2 linked regions of the Dinoroseobacter shibae DFL 12 = DSM 16493 genome follow. Each later gene encodes a partner of the first gene's protein in a complex. Links are inferred from orthologs where the notes say so. Each region holds a gene or a part of one and is shown on either strand. Other genes may lie near its edges.

Region 1 (7,142 bases):
ATATCAGCCAGTCCGACAAGGGCGGTCTGGTGTTTGGCGGGGACCTGGATTTCTACGCCTCCTATGCGCAGCGCGGCAACCTGCCGATGGCCGAGCACGTTGTTGAGGCGGGAATGACTCTGATGCCGATGATCGGCAAGGCGAAGATGCTGCGCTCCTGGGGCGGGATCATGGACATGACGCCCGACGGCTCGCCAATCATCGACCACAGCCCCGTACAAGGGCTCTATGTCAACGGGGGCTGGTGCTATGGCGGGTTCAAGGCAGTGCCCGCCTCAGGCTGGTGCATGGCGCATCTCATGGCCACGGATACGGTACACGAGATCGCTCGACGCTATCGGCTCGACCGGTTCCGCACGGGGCACCTGATCGACGAGGAAGCCACGGGCAGTCAGCACAATCTACACTGAGCCAAGGATCGGCACTGGCCCGGCCCCGCCATATCCGTGCGCGTAAAATCGATGTCGAATTGTCCGTCGACGGACTTCAGTAACCCGCAGATCCTCAACGCGCCATCTGTGGCGCATCCCGGCACATTGTTGTCGATCGACCGAGAGCCGTACCATTGAAGTCGCTGGCATTGCGAAAGCCCGGGAGCGCGGTCAAAGCCCTGGCGGCAAGCTCTCCAAGCCGTGGTTCCGCTGAAAATCTACGACAGCCATGGTCCCGCACGCAGGCCAGCGCAGCTTCAACGGGCTGACCGTCGCGCGGTCCGTGTCCGCCTCGCATTTTTCTCCACAACGTGGCAAACCTTTCCATTCCGTGTCGCGACGATGTTGTAACGCGGCTTCGGCCGCGCTTTAGTACCCGGGAGGTGCAACCGAAAAGGCAAGCGACGTGCGCATTCCCTGTCCCCTTTGTGGCAATCGCGACCTTCGGGAATTCACCTATCTGGGGCACGAGACCTACCTCGACCGCCCTGCACCCGGCGATGCGGAGGCGCTCGATAGCTACCTACATCTCCGGGACAATCCGGCAGGCGAAACCGGAGAGCTTTGGTATCACGGGCTAGGCTGTGGTGCGTGGCTCCATGTGCAGCGCAACACCGTCACCCACGAGATCGGAGCGGTCACCCTCGCTTCGGAAAAGGTTGCGCCATGAGGCTCGATGGTGCGGGCCTGATCGACCGGGACACGCCGCTGCGCTTTCAGTTCGACGACCGTTGGATGGGCGGGTTTGCGGGGGACACGCTGGCCTCGGCTTTGATGGCGAACGGGGTAAAGCTGGTCGCTCGGTCCTTCAAGTACCACCGCCCCCGGGGCATCTGGTCGGCGGGTTCCGAAGAGCCCAACGCTTTGGTGCAGGTGGGCAAATTCGCGCGCCAGGTGCCGAATGTGCGTGCGACGCAGGCCGAACTTTTTGAGGGTCTCTACGCCACCAGCCAGAACCGGTGGCCGTCGCTGACCCTCGACCTGCTGTCGTTGAATGATCTGGCGGCGCCCTTCCTCGGGGCGGGGTTCTATTACAAGACCTTCATGTGGCCGCGCAGCTTCTGGGAAAAGCTCTATGAGCCCGCAATTCGGCGGGCGGCAGGGTTGGGTGCCCTGTCGGGTCAGACCAACACCGAGCCCTACGAGAAGGCCTATGCCCATTGCGACCTGCTGGTGATCGGCGCCGGGCCTGCGGGGCTGATGGCGGCCCTGACCGCGGCCCGGGCGGGTGCGGATGTGATCTTGGCAGAGGAGGGTGACCGTTGTGGCGGGCGGCTCCTTTCCGAGCAGGAGGAAGTCGACGGGGCCTCAGGGCAGGATTGGGTGAGCCGGATAGTGGCGGAGTTGGTGACGAGTGGGCGGGTCCGGGTCATGACCCGCACCACGGTGACCGGGGCCTATGACGGCGGCATTTACGGAGCGCTGGAGCGGGTGGGCCTGCACCTGGCCGACCCGGCGCCCGCCCTGCCGCGGGAGTGTTTCTGGCGCATCTCGGCGCGGCGCGCGATCCTGTGCGCCGGCGCGTCCGAACGGCCCATCGCCTTTCCGATGAACGACCGTCCCGGCATCCTGTCAGCCGCAGCCCTGCGAACCTACGCCAACCGTTATCGCACTGTGCCGGGGCCGCGCGTGGCGCTCTTTTGCAACAATGACGATGCGTACCGCACGGCTCGGGACCTTGTCGCCAGCGGGGTCGAGGTGGCTGCCGTGGTGGATACCCGCGCCGAGACGCCCGAGGGCGACTACCCGGTTTTCCGGGAGGCACGCGTGGTTGACACCAGGGGCCGCCATGGCCTGCGCCGGATCACCGTCGATGGCCCGGACGGACGGCGGCAGATCGAGGTGGACGCCCTTGGCGTCTCTGGCGGCTGGAACCCGAATCTGCATCTGACCTGCCACATGTACGGGCGCCCCACCTGGAACCCTGCGCTGCATGCTTTCGTGCCTACGCCTGGGGCGGTGCCAGGTCTCGATGTGGCCGGGGCGGCCGCGGGGGTGTTTTCCACCCATGGAGCCTTGAAATCGGGAGTGTTCCGGGCGCGCAAGGCGTTGGAGTCGCTGGAGCTGGCACCGTCCTCCATGCCCATCCCGCAGGCAGATGACGCGCCTTACGTCCTCTCGCCGATCTATGCGGTCGACGGTGCCAAGGGCGCACGGGGCCGAGCCTGGCTCGACTTCCAGAACGATGTGACCGTCAAGGATGTCCGACAGGCCGCGTCCGAGAACATGACCAGCGTCGAGCACATGAAGCGTTACACCACCCAAGGCATGGCCACGGATCAGGGCAGGGTGTCGAATGTGCTGGCGCTTTCGGTGCTCGCCGATGCCACGGGGCGGGGCATCCCAGAGACCGGGACAACCACCTTCCGCCCGCCCTATACGCCCGTTTCCCTCGCCGCGCTGGGCGCAGGGGCGCAGGGCAAGGGGTTCGCGCCGGAGCGGCTGACCACGTCTCATGCAGGCAGCCTCGCGCGCGGTGCACCCATGGTCGAAGCCGGTCTGTGGTATCGCCCGAGCTACTTCCCCAGAGACGGCGAGACGACCTGGCGCGAAGCTTGCGACCGGGAGGTCGGCCATGTTCGCAGTGCGGTCGGGGTGTGCGATGTCTCCACCCTCGGCAAGATCGAGTTGCAGGGCCCCGATGCGGGGGCGTTTCTCGACCTGGTCTATGCCAACACCTTCTCGACCCTGAAACCGGGGCGCGTGCGCTACGGGGTGATGCTGCGCGAGGACGGGCATGTGATGGATGACGGCACGACAGCCTGTCTCGGGCCGGGGCACTATGTGATGACAACAACAACCGTCGCAGCGCACAAGGTCATGCAGCATCTTGAATTCGTGCAGCAATGCCTGGTGCCGACGATGCGGGTGCGCTTTACCTCCGTCACCGAGAATTGGGCGCAATTCGCCGTGGCGGGGCCGCAAGCCCGCGCGTTGCTCAACGATCTGCTGGACGCGCCGGTGAGGAATGCCAACTTTCCGTTCATGGCCTGTGGGGCGGTGCGGTTGGGGGGTGTGGGTGGTCGTTTGTTCCGCATCTCGTTCTCGGGAGAACACGCCTATGAAGTCGCTATCCCGGCCCGCTACGGTGCTGCGCTGTTCGAGCAACTGGTTGCCCGGGCCGAGGCCATGGGCGGCGGAGCCTACGGGATGGAGGCGCTCAACGTGCTGCGGATCGAAAAGGGGTTCGTGACCCATGCGGAGATCCACGGCCGCGTCACCGCGGACGATGTCGGGCTGGGGCGGATGGTGTCAGCCAAGAAGGACTGCATCGGCAAGACCGCCAGTCAGCGCCCGGGCCTGACCGACCCAGACCGGGAGCAACTTGTGGGCCTGCGGCCCTGCGACGGGCGGACCGCTTTGTTGGCCGGGGCGCACCTGTTCGAGCCCGGGGCAGAGGCGGTGCGGGTCACCGACCAGGGCTACGTGACTAGCGTGTGTTTCTCACCGACGCTACAGACGCCTATTGGGCTCGGCTTCCTGCGCCGAGGTCGGGCACGGCATGGGCAGCGGGTGATGATGATCGATCACTTGCGGGGGGTGACCACTGAGTGTGAGGTGACGGATCCCGTGTTCTTTGATCCCGACGGAGGGCGCGCCCGTGGCTGACCCCGCTTCACTCGCACCCGCATGTCCTTTGCCCGCGGTAAAGATCGGAACGGTCGCGCTGACCGAGGTCGCGGTTGGAACCGTCATGTCGGTACAGCCCTATCCCGGCGCGGGGCAAGCGGTCTCTACCAAACTGGCCCAGTTGACCGGGATACCCTTCCCGGAGCCGGGGAGATCGGCCGACTTTGAAGACTTGCGTGTCCTCTGGGCAGGGCGGGACACAGCGTTCCTGGTGGGCGAGGTGCCACCGCTTGACCTGTTGTGCGGCGAGGCCGCGCTCACGGATCAGTCGGACGCTTGGGTGGTTTTGCGGCTGAGCGGGTCGCAGGCCCGCGAGGTGCTTGCACGGCTGACGCCGCTTGATCTGCGGGACACAGCCTTTACGGAGGGCCAGACGGCGCGCACAGAACTCGCTCATATGGCGGTCTTGCTGGTTGCGCTGCCCGCTGCAGTGGAGATCTGGCTTATGCGGTCCATGCGGTTGACGGCCCTCGACAAATTATCTCAAGCGATGAAGTCCGTGGCCGCGCGTGCCGCGCGTGACCGCGACACCGGAGATGCTGCGCCGTGAAATCATCGCGCGGTGGCTCTGGACTTGCCCCCCCTAGCGCCCGATATGATGGAGCATGAGCCTTCCACCGGGATTCCTTGACGAGCTGCGCAGCCGCGTCTCCATGGCGCAGGTGGCCGGGCGCAAGCTGATCTGGGATATGCGCAAATCCCAGCAGGGCAAGGGCGACATGTGGGCCCCGTGCCCCTTCCACCAGGAAAAGACAGCCAGCTTCCACGTCGATGATCGCAAGGGGTACTACTACTGCTTCGGCTGTCACGCGAAGGGGGACGCGATCTCCTTCGTGCGCGAGACCGAGAATGTGGGCTTCATGGAAGCCGTGGAGATCCTCGCCGCCGAAGCCGGAATGCCGATGCCCGCCCGCGATCCGCAAGCGGCCGCCAAGGCGGACCGACGCACGCAACTCAGCGAGGTCGCCGAGCAGGCGGTTCAGTTCTTCCGTCTCAACCTCAAAACCGCCGCGGCGGCGGAGGCGCGCGCCTATCTGGTGCGCCGCGGGTTGTCGGAAGAGGCGCAGGCGCGGTGGGAGATCGGATTTGCGCCCGACGGATGGCAACATCTGTGGGACCATCTGCGCGGCAAGGGCGTGGCCGAGGACCTGATACTCGATGCGGGGCTGGCCAAGCCGTCCCGCAAGGAGGGCGGTCGACCCTACGACGTGTTTCGCAACCGGATCATGTTTCCTATCCGGGATGCACGGGGCCGGGCGATCGCCTTTGGCGGCCGCGCCATGGACCCCGAAGACGGTGCGAAATACCTCAACTCCCCGGAAACCGAGCTTTTCGACAAGTCCCGGGTGCTCTTCAACCATGCCCGGGCCCGGGAGGCGGCAGGCAAGTCCTCCCCGCTGATCGTGGCCGAGGGCTACATGGATGTGATTGCCCTATCGGAGGCCGGGTTCGCCGGGGCGGTGGCGCCTCTGGGCACGGCGGTGACCGAGCCGCAGCTCGAGTTGCTCTGGCGGATCTCGCCTGAGCCGGTCTTCGCGCTGGACGGGGACCGCGCAGGCCTGCAGGCGGGTCAGCGGGTCGTGGATCTTGCCTTGCCGCTGATCACCGCGGGCAAGTCGATGCGTTTTTGCATCCTGCCGGAGAAACAGGACCCCGACGACGTGATCCGCGCTGGCGGGGCGGAGGCCATGGCGACCCTGCTGGATCAGGCCAAGCCCATGGTAGAGCTGCTATGGCAGCGCGAAACTGCGGGCAAGGTGTTCGACAGTCCCGAGCGCAAGGCCGCGCTGGGCAAGGCGCTGCGGCAGGCCGTGGCGAAGATCACCGACCCCACCATCAAGCAGCATTACGGCCAGGAAGTTAAAACCCGGCTGGACGCGCTCTTCGGCTATGGGCCGAGCAAGGGGCGTTCGGGGCCTGCCGGCCCGTGGCGCAAGCGTGGGCAAGAGGGCCCGACACAGACCACGCGCAGCTCAGCCCTCGTCACTGCCGACCGTGACGACCTGCTGCAGGAGAGCGTTATCCTTGCCACGCTCTGTGCCCATCCCGGTTTGATCGCGGAGTTCGAGAGCGATCTTCTCGACCACAGGTTCGGAACCGAGGCCTTCGCCCGCATGGCTGCGCGTTTGGCCAGCATGATGCCGGACCCAGATGCGCCGGAGATCTCGCTCGAAGGGACAAGCTGCGCTCAGACCCTTGAAGCGATCCTTTCGGAGCGCCATGTGACAATATCACCTTCGCTGCGGCCGGGCTGCGATCCCGAAGTGGCGCGCATGACCGTCGCCGAGGGGTTCGCAAAATTGGCTGCGCGGACCGGTTGGCAGCGAGAGATGGAAGACGCAATCGAGGATTTCGCCTCCGTGGCCGATGAGGATCTCACATGGCGGCTGGGACAGGCGGCCGAAGCGCGGGAGGCGGCTGGACGCATCTCGCAAACTGACACGACCGAGTACGACATTGCCGACAACGGGGCACGAATCAGTCGGGACGAGCGAAATGCCCTTGATAACCTGTTAAACGGGATCAGCTTTGCAAAAGGACGATCGAACGGGGGCTGACCCCGTACGGAAAGTTAAGTAAACACGGGTAAAAGTGGAGAGCGCGAATCACTTTGGACCTGATTCGTTTTTGGGTGGGAACCCGCGAAACCGGCACGCTCCCTTAATCAAGGAAATCTGAATGGCCGCCAAAGACACTGACGACCGCAAGACCGATGACCAGGACGCCGAGGCAATGCTCGACATGAGCCAAGCGGCGGTCAAAAAGATGATCGCCGAAGCCCGGACGCGCGGCTACATAACCTACGATCAGCTTAATCAGGTTCTGCCGCCGGATCAGGTCAGCTCGGAACAGATCGAGGACGTGATGTCCATGCTGTCCGAGATGGGCATCAACATCATCGAGGAAGACGAGGCCGAGGACGGCGATGCGCCCGCGAATGCATCGACGCAGGTCGTCGAATCCTCCAGTTCCCGCGAAGTAGCGGTCTCTACCTCCTCGTCGGAGACGCTCGACCGCACCGACGACCCGGTCCGGATGTATCTGCGCGAGATGGGGTCTGTCGAACTGCTGAGCCGCGAG
Region 2 (7,231 bases), 120 kb from region 1 along the record:
AACGCTGTTTCTGGCGGTGCAACATCCGGGCACGGACGGGACCAAGGATTACCCGGGCTTCGAACGCGACAGCACCTTCGAGGATCCGGCCACCCGCTGGCCCGATTTCGACCCCAACATGCCGCCACGCCCCTCGGTGGTCGTGGTAACGAAACAGGGCGGCGGCAAGATCGCGGTCTGAGCCGTCACCGTTTTGACTGCGGCCGGCCCCCGGCGCGGGGCCGGTTCGCCCGGTGCATGACGCGATGAACCCGCCCGGCGCCTTGGTCGGCCCCGGGATCTCGCAACGCCGTTGGAGGGAGAGAGACAGTGCATTTTCCGCAAGAGGGCGCCTTTGACGATGATCGCACATTGTTGAAGGCGTTTGTGCGCGCCTACGGCGATCACCTCGGCATCATTCTGGGGTTCCGCGCCTCAAGCACCTACCGGATGCCGGTTATTTCCGACGACCTCGGAGAGGTGCTCGGGCCAGCGGGATGGAAACAGATAGAGGATGATCTGGAGGCGTTGATCGAGGCCATCGACAAAACCTCTGACGACGGCAAGCTGCTGCAGCACGGGCTGCTCGGGCGTCACCTGAGGTTCAAGATCGCCGCTTTGAACCACCGGGAAGCAAGGCTTTATCAGGGTGGCAATTTCGTTTTCAATCCGCTGTTTGGCAGGTCGGTGGGAAACATCGCCGACACGATCATCGACAGTGCCTTGGACGCCACGGGGGCAGGGACGACACTTCGGGAAATCGGGGATATCGCCAGCGACGTGATCGGCGATGTGATCGACAGCTGAGGAGGCCCCGGATGCGTCGCCGCCTCAGGGCGTGCCCCAGATGCCACGATTACGCTCCCATATCTTTTCTCCGATCTGGCAGTCGCGGGCATCGTTCGGGCCGGGGCGGTATTGTACCGGGCGTGGCGTCGGCGCGGGCGACGTGCCGACCAGTTCCAGCACCAGCTTGCGGCGCACGGCTTGGGCGAAATCGGCCCAGCTGGTGACCGGGATCACGAAACTGCCCGGCCCACCGATCACGCAGGTCCGGTAATAGATATCGAGATCGTCGAGATGCCAGCGGGAGCGGGGGACCTCCACCGTCATCAGGGGCAGCCCGTTGATCACGATCCCCTCCGCCACGGCCCGGTCGCGTGCAAGGGTGACGAGACCGCCCTGGTTGTTCGGGCCATCCCCGGAGATGTCGATGACCCGTCTCAACCCTGCAAAGGCGTTGCCATTCAGGCTCTCGCGCCCGAAGGCGATCGCGCCGGTGATCGACGTGCGGCGCAGGGCCGGGTTGAACTGCGTGTCGAGCTTCGCGGCGAAGGCTTCGGCCCCGGCCCGGTCCTCGATCAGGGTCCAGTCCACCACGATCCGTTGCGCGCCCGCCCCGGCCCATTCCACGTAGGACAGCGCCACCCGGCCCAGCAGCCCGCCTTGCAAGGCCGAGATGACTTCATCCGAGCGCAGGGCCTCGGCGTAGCCGCGGCGCTGGATTTCCAGTTCCGCCGGGGTCATGGAACGCGACACGTCCACCGCAAGCAGCAACTCGACGTCCACCTCGACGTCCTCGGCCCCCGAGGGACCGGCAAGAAGCGCCGCAAAGACGAAAGCCAGAATCCAAGCCATGGAGAAATCCTACGGCATCGCCGACTTGAGGGGAGCCTAAATCCACCCCGCCGCGCGATTGTGATCGCAGGCGCGCGGTCGTTCGCGGCGCGCGCGCTATTCCGCCGGGTTCTTGCCGTCGGAGCGGAGCCTTTTCACCAGCCCGCTGCCGCTTTCGATGATCGATTTCAGCCGCTCTTCCAGCCGGGTCATCTCGAGGGTCGAGGTCTTGAGGTTCTCGCTCTGATCCCCGATCTCGGCGAGCCCCTTGTAGAGCGTCTCGCTGGCGCTGGTCTGGGCTTCGGCATTGGCAACCACCTGACGGAGCTTTTCCAGCAACTCGGTCGCGGCCGCCGCGTTTTCGACCTCCGCCAGGGCGTCATCGAGGGTTGCGATCGATCCGCGCACCGCGTCGAACCAGGCATTCGACAGGCGCGGCTCCTGCTTGGCGCTCAGCATCGCGTTGCGCTCCAACTGCCGGATGCCCGAGACCACCGTGTCCACGGTCGCGCGCAGATCGCCCTGCACCGCGATGATGTCGTCATTGGCGGTCACGACCTTGCGCAGCACTGTATCCAGCTCGCCCACGATCCCGGTGATCCGGTCCAGAAACAGGTTGAGATCGCGCGCCAGAACCCCGAATTCATCCGACGTGCGGATATCGGCGCGGTGATCGAGCGTGCCGTAGGCGCGCGCCAGGTTGCTGACAACGGCGCGCAGTTCCATCAGTGGCTCCAGCCGGGCGCGCAGGATCAGAAACAACAGGAAGGAATGCAGCACGATCTTGCCCGCTGACAGGATGCCAGTCAGTTGTACGTCCTTGAACCAGATGGCGAAATCTCGGCTGAGATAGTTGCGCACCACGACGGTGCCGAGCACGTCGCCCACGACCGCCTGGGTGTGACAGGCCAGGCAGAAATCCTCCGCCACGATATCGATCTCGAAGCTCTGGTAGCGTCCCTCGGGCCAGTTGTCCCCGGGGATGCCGCGCGGGGTGAAGCCGAAACTGTCCTCGATCGAGGTGACCGTGACCGGGGTGGGTTCGATGGCGATGACATAACCCAGATCGGACCAGTTTTCCTCCAGGATGGGATACATGGTGCGCGCGGCGACCGGCCCGCCTTCGTTTTGCATGATGGAGCGGACATTGTCGGCCAGATCCTCGGCCACGAGCTCGGCCTCTTCGACCCCGTTGGTTGCGTAGTTGTAATAGACAAGAGCGGCTTTCAGCGAGAACTCCGCGACGGTGACGATGATCAGGATCACGAAGAAATCGCGGATCATGTGAACAAGGAACGACTTGTCGAACCGACCGATGGAGGCGCTGTTCTGGTTGATCATCCGCAGGTCTCCTCCGGTGTTCCCGGAAGAAGTAGCGTTGGCCTGCCGAGTTTAAAGGCGCATCAGCGGGCGCGGCAGGGGGCGGATCGGCTGGGCGCCGTGCAAGGCCCTTCGAAGGGCCTTGGCGCCTCGCGGCACAGTCTGCGCAGGAGGCGCGGTCCGGACGCGCCCCGAGGTCTCGCTTGCGTCATTTCCAAGCGGGCAGGGCCAAGCGGGCAGGCGCGCGTCGCGCGCACCCGGTGCGCGGCGTGCCCCAAGGCCGTTCGAACGGCCTTGTACCGCGTCGCTCAGCCGAACCCGCCCGCATCGCCGCTGTCCTGCTGCCAGCGTTTCACCAGGTTGCCGAAGCGCGTGAACTGGCCCTCGAAGCTCAGCTCGACGGTTCCGATGGGGCCATGGCGCTGTTTGCCGATGATCACTTCGGCGCGGCCGTGGAGCTTTTCCATCTCCTCCTGCCACTTGGCCATGGCCTCCAGGTCGTGGTCGCCGGGCTTCTCGCGTTCCTTGTAGTATTCCTCGCGGAAGACGAACATGACCACGTCGGCGTCCTGCTCGATGGAGCCTGATTCCCGAAGGTCGGAGAGTTGCGGGCGCTTGTCCTCGCGGTTTTCCACCTGGCGGCTGAGCTGCGACAGCGCGACCACGGGGATGTCGAGCTCCTTTGCGATGGCCTTCAAACCTTGCGTGATCTCGGAAACCTCGTTCACGCGGCTGTCCTTGGCCGTGGCCGGGCGCACCAGCTGCAAATAGTCCACGATCAGCACGTCGAGCCCGTGGGTCCGTTTCAGCCGCCGCGCGCGGGCGGCGAGCTGGCTGATCGGCAGGGCCGGCGTGTCGTCGATATAGAGCGGGCAGCTTTCCAGCGACTTGGCGGCCTCGACGAAGCGGCGGAACTCGGTCTCGGTCATGTCGCCCCGGCGGATCTGCTCGCTGGGGACCTCGGCGGCCTCCGACAGGATCCGGGCCGCCAGCTGTTCGGCGCTCATCTCCAGGCTGTAGAACCCCACCACACCGCCATTGACCGTCCCCTCGGAGCCGTCGGGCTTGACCCCGCGCCGATAGGCCTTGGCGATGTTGAAGGCCATGTTCGTGGCCAGGGAGGTCTTCCCCATGGACGGGCGCCCGGCCAGGATCAGAAGGTCCGAGCGGTGCAGGCCGCCGAGCTTCTTGTCCATGTCGATCAGCCCGGTGGAGACCCCGGCGAGCCCGCCGTCGCGCTGATAGGCGGCGTTGGCCACGTCCACGGCTTGCGTCACCGCGCGCAGGAAGGACTGGAAGCCGCTGTCGCTCTTGCCCTGCTCGCCGAGGGCATAGAGGGCTTGTTCGGCCTCGACGATCTGTTCTTTCGGCTCGGAGGCCACGTCGACCTGGGCGGCCTTGCTGACGATTTCCTGGCCCAGCTCGATCAGCTCGCGCCGGATCGCCAGGTCGTAGATCATCTGGGCGTAGTCCTTGGCTGCGAAAGCACTGATCGCGGCGCCCGCGAGGCGCACGAGATAAGCCGGTCCGCCCAGTTCCGCGAGGCCCGGATCGTCCTCCAGAAATGCCTTGAGTGTCACCGGGGAGGCCAGCGCGTTCTTCTGGATGCGGGTCGCGGCAACCTCGTAGATCCGGCGGTGGACCGGGTCGAAGAAATGCTCCGGCTGGATGATCATCGACACCCGGTCGAAGACGTCATTGTTGGTCAGGATCGCGCCCAGCAGCTGCTGTTCGGCCTCGATGTTCTGCGGCAGGCCCGGGCTGTCGCCCTCGGGCCGAAGCGCCGCCACCGCACCAGCCAGTTTCGCCACTTCCGTCACGCGCCGCACCCCTCTTTGACCCGGACCGTTTTTATGGCCCAAACCGCTTTGCAGGGCAATTGTTAGTAACTCTGTTGATAACTGAAAACCCTAGGCATGACCACTGCATCCTGTGGTTGCATATGCCAACCGGTCTACAGAATGTGGTGTCGCATTGGGGCCACGCGCAGGAAATTTTCCGCTCGCGCGGGATTATCCACATGGGCGCGCCCGGCCCGAGAAGGCCCGGGCGCCCTATGTCAATCGCGCTTGTGGGCCTCTTGCCAGGCGCGCGGGTCGTTCAGGAATGTTTCAACTGCGCCAAGCGTTTCGGGATCAAAACTGCCCCGTGCGCGCGCCTCGGCCAGCACGTCCCACCAGGTGCACAGGTGGTGCAGTTTCACCCCTTCGGCGGCGAGGCTCGATTCGGTTTCGGGGAAAATGCCGTAGCTGAAAATCACCGCCGTATGGCCGCAGGTCGCGCCGGTCTTTCGAATCGCTTCCACGAATTTCAGCTTCGATCCGCCATCGGTGGTCAGATCCTCCACCAGCAGCACGCGCTCCCCCTCGCGCATCACGCCCTCGATCTGCGCATCGCGGCCATAGCCCTTGGGCTTCTTGCGCACATAGGTCATCGGTAGCGCCAACCGTTCCGCCACCAAGGCGCCGAACGGGATGCCCGCGGTCTCGCCCCCCGCGATGTTGTCGAACGCCTCGAACCCGGCCTCGCGCATCACCGTGACAGTCAGGAAATCCATCAGCGTCGAGCGGATACGTGGAAAGGAGATCAGCTTCCGGCAGTCGATATAGGTCGGCGAGGGCAGGCCGGAGGCCAGGATGAACGGCTCGCGCGCATTGAAATGCACCGCCTCGATTTCCAGCAACATGCCTGCGGTGAGGCGAGCCATCTCGGCCTGGTCGGGGAAACTGTTGGGGATCATGGCGGCCTCGCTGGGTTGGGACGCTTTCCCCTAGAGCAATCCGAATGCGGGTTGAACCCTTTTTGACGGGCCGCGACGTGCGAAAATGCCGTTGCCATGCCGGGATCCGACATGGATCCCATGGGCAACTCGCGCCCTGTCAGTCCAGAACCCGCCAATGCAGCGGGTGGCCCGGATCGAACAGGGTCACGGGGCCCGCGCCGGTTTCGATCTTCGCGGGGTAGGGGACGGGGTCGTCCGACCGCTCCAGCGTGATGGTGCCCTCGTTGGGTTCCAGCCCGTAATGGGCGGGGCCATGTAGCGACGCAAAGCCTTCGAGCTTGTCGAGCGCGCCCTCTTCTTCGAACACATGGGCCAGGCACGCCATGGTGTTGCTGGCCGAGAACACGCCCGCGCAACCACAGGACGTCTCCTTGTTGTCATCCGTATGGGGCGCGCTGTCGGTGCCGAGGAAGAAGCGCGGATTGCCCGAGATCGCCGCCGCGCGCAGGGCCGCCTGATGCGACGCCCGCTTGACCACCGGCAGGCAGTAATAATGGGGCCGGATGCCGCCCACCAGCATGTGGTTGCGATTGATCATCAGGTGATGGGTGGTAATCGTGGCCCCGATATGGCCGTCGGCACCGGTCACGTAGTCCACCGCGTCCTTGGTGGTGATATGCTCCATCGTTACGCGCAACCCCGGCGTTGCCCGGCGCAGCGGGTCCAGAACCGTGTCGATGAACACCGCCTCCCGGTCGAAGATGTCGACCTCGGGCGTCGTGACCTCGCCATGAAAACACAGGGGCAGGCCGATCTCGGCCATCTTTTCGAGCACGCCGCGCACCTTGTCGAAATCCCGCACGCCCGACGCGGAGTTGGTCGTCGCCCCCGCCGGGTAGAGCTTCACCGCCGTGATCAGCCCGTCCGCATGGGCGGTGGCGACGTCCTCCGGGTCGGTCTCTTCGGTCAGGTAGAGCGTCATGAGCGGGGTAAACGCCATGCCCTTCGGCAGCGCCGACAGGATGCGGTCGCGATAGCCGAGGGCATCCGCGCCCCGCACCACGGGGGGCACCAGGTTCGGCATGATGATCGCGCGGGCGAAATGCCGTGCGGTTTCCGGCAGGACCCCTTTCAGCATGGCGCCATCGCGCAGGTGCAGGTGCCAGTCATCAGGGCGGCGCAGGGTCAGGCGCATGTGAAGTCCTCGTCTCGGCGCGCCCGGTACGGCGCTTTTGTCGGTCCTAGCGCAGCATGCGCCGCGCGGCCAGAGCCAGACTTTCGGAAGAATGCCCGTTTCTTGGTCGATATGCGTCGGCATTAGGCGATTTGGAGACATGCAGGCGCAACAGGCTGGCAAGTTTCTGCGCTGCGGCATGGGGTCGGATTGCAGCCGCCGCTCTGTCGGGGCAGGGTGGCCGCGAAAGGAGCAGACATGCTCAACACGCTAGAGCCGCAGCCTTGCGAAACGGACGCGCTTTCCCCACGCCTGCAACGCAGCACGGGAAGTGCCCGTGTCGTGATGCGGCGCAAAGCCGATGGGACAACGGCGCTGGCCGATCTGGCGCAACAGGGATGTGCCAAGGCGATGCTGCC

Evidence for each region. Proteins that work in one complex are often made in the same cells at the same time.
Region 2: the proteins of dnaG (region 1) and DSHI_RS12080 are in contact, whole or in part, in a crystal structure (PDB 2R6A), measured with the Geobacillus stearothermophilus proteins. The link is inferred for Dinoroseobacter shibae DFL 12 = DSM 16493 from one-to-one orthologs. Residues at the interface, in WP_049624496.1 of Geobacillus stearothermophilus: Lys456, Leu457, Leu458, Pro459, Ala460, Asn463, Ala464, Leu467, Leu535, Leu536, Ile537, Ala538, Gln544, Glu545, Asp548, Tyr549, His552; in WP_033016901.1 of Geobacillus stearothermophilus: Ser13, Glu15, Ala16, Gln18, Glu91, Leu92, Asp94, Ala95, Val96, Pro97, Thr98, Ala99, Ala100, Asn101, Tyr104, Tyr105, Ile108.

Annotation. Positions count from the first base shown.
Region 1 is NC_009952.1:2,383,194-2,390,335, reverse strand. What follows is about bases 4,252-7,142. They hold dnaG (DNA primase), read left to right. Parts: upstream 4,252-4,666; coding sequence 4,667-6,619; downstream 6,620-7,142. Other genes in these bases: rpoD (RNA polymerase sigma factor RpoD), read left to right, coding at 6,741-7,142; DSHI_RS11500 (sarcosine oxidase subunit gamma), read left to right, coding at 4,252-4,611. Also shown: DSHI_RS11515 (sarcosine oxidase subunit beta family protein), read left to right, coding at 1-410; DSHI_RS11510 (sarcosine oxidase subunit delta), read left to right, coding at 838-1,101; DSHI_RS11505 (sarcosine oxidase subunit alpha family protein), read left to right, coding at 1,098-4,040; more of DSHI_RS11500, read left to right, coding at 4,033-4,251. UniProt on the Escherichia coli protein: RNA polymerase that catalyzes the synthesis of short RNA molecules used as primers for DNA polymerase during DNA replication.
Region 2 is NC_009952.1:2,503,168-2,510,398, reverse strand. What follows is about bases 2,477-5,456. They hold DSHI_RS12080 (replicative DNA helicase), read right to left. Parts: upstream 4,728-5,456; coding sequence 3,225-4,727; downstream 2,477-3,224. Other genes in these bases: DSHI_RS12075 (orotate phosphoribosyltransferase), read right to left, coding at 4,976-5,456; DSHI_RS12085 (HAMP domain-containing protein), read right to left, coding at 2,477-2,937. Outside these bases: DSHI_RS12100 (PhoX family protein), read left to right, coding at 1-181; DSHI_RS12095 (hypothetical protein), read left to right, coding at 310-786; DSHI_RS12090 (DUF1194 domain-containing protein), read right to left, coding at 811-1,617; more of DSHI_RS12085, read right to left, coding at 1,714-2,476; more of DSHI_RS12075, read right to left, coding at 5,457-5,656; pyrC (dihydroorotase), read right to left, coding at 5,796-6,833; DSHI_RS12065 (urease accessory protein UreD), read left to right, coding at 7,071-7,231. UniProt on the Escherichia coli protein: The main replicative DNA helicase, it participates in initiation and elongation during chromosome replication. Travels ahead of the DNA replisome, separating dsDNA into templates for DNA synthesis.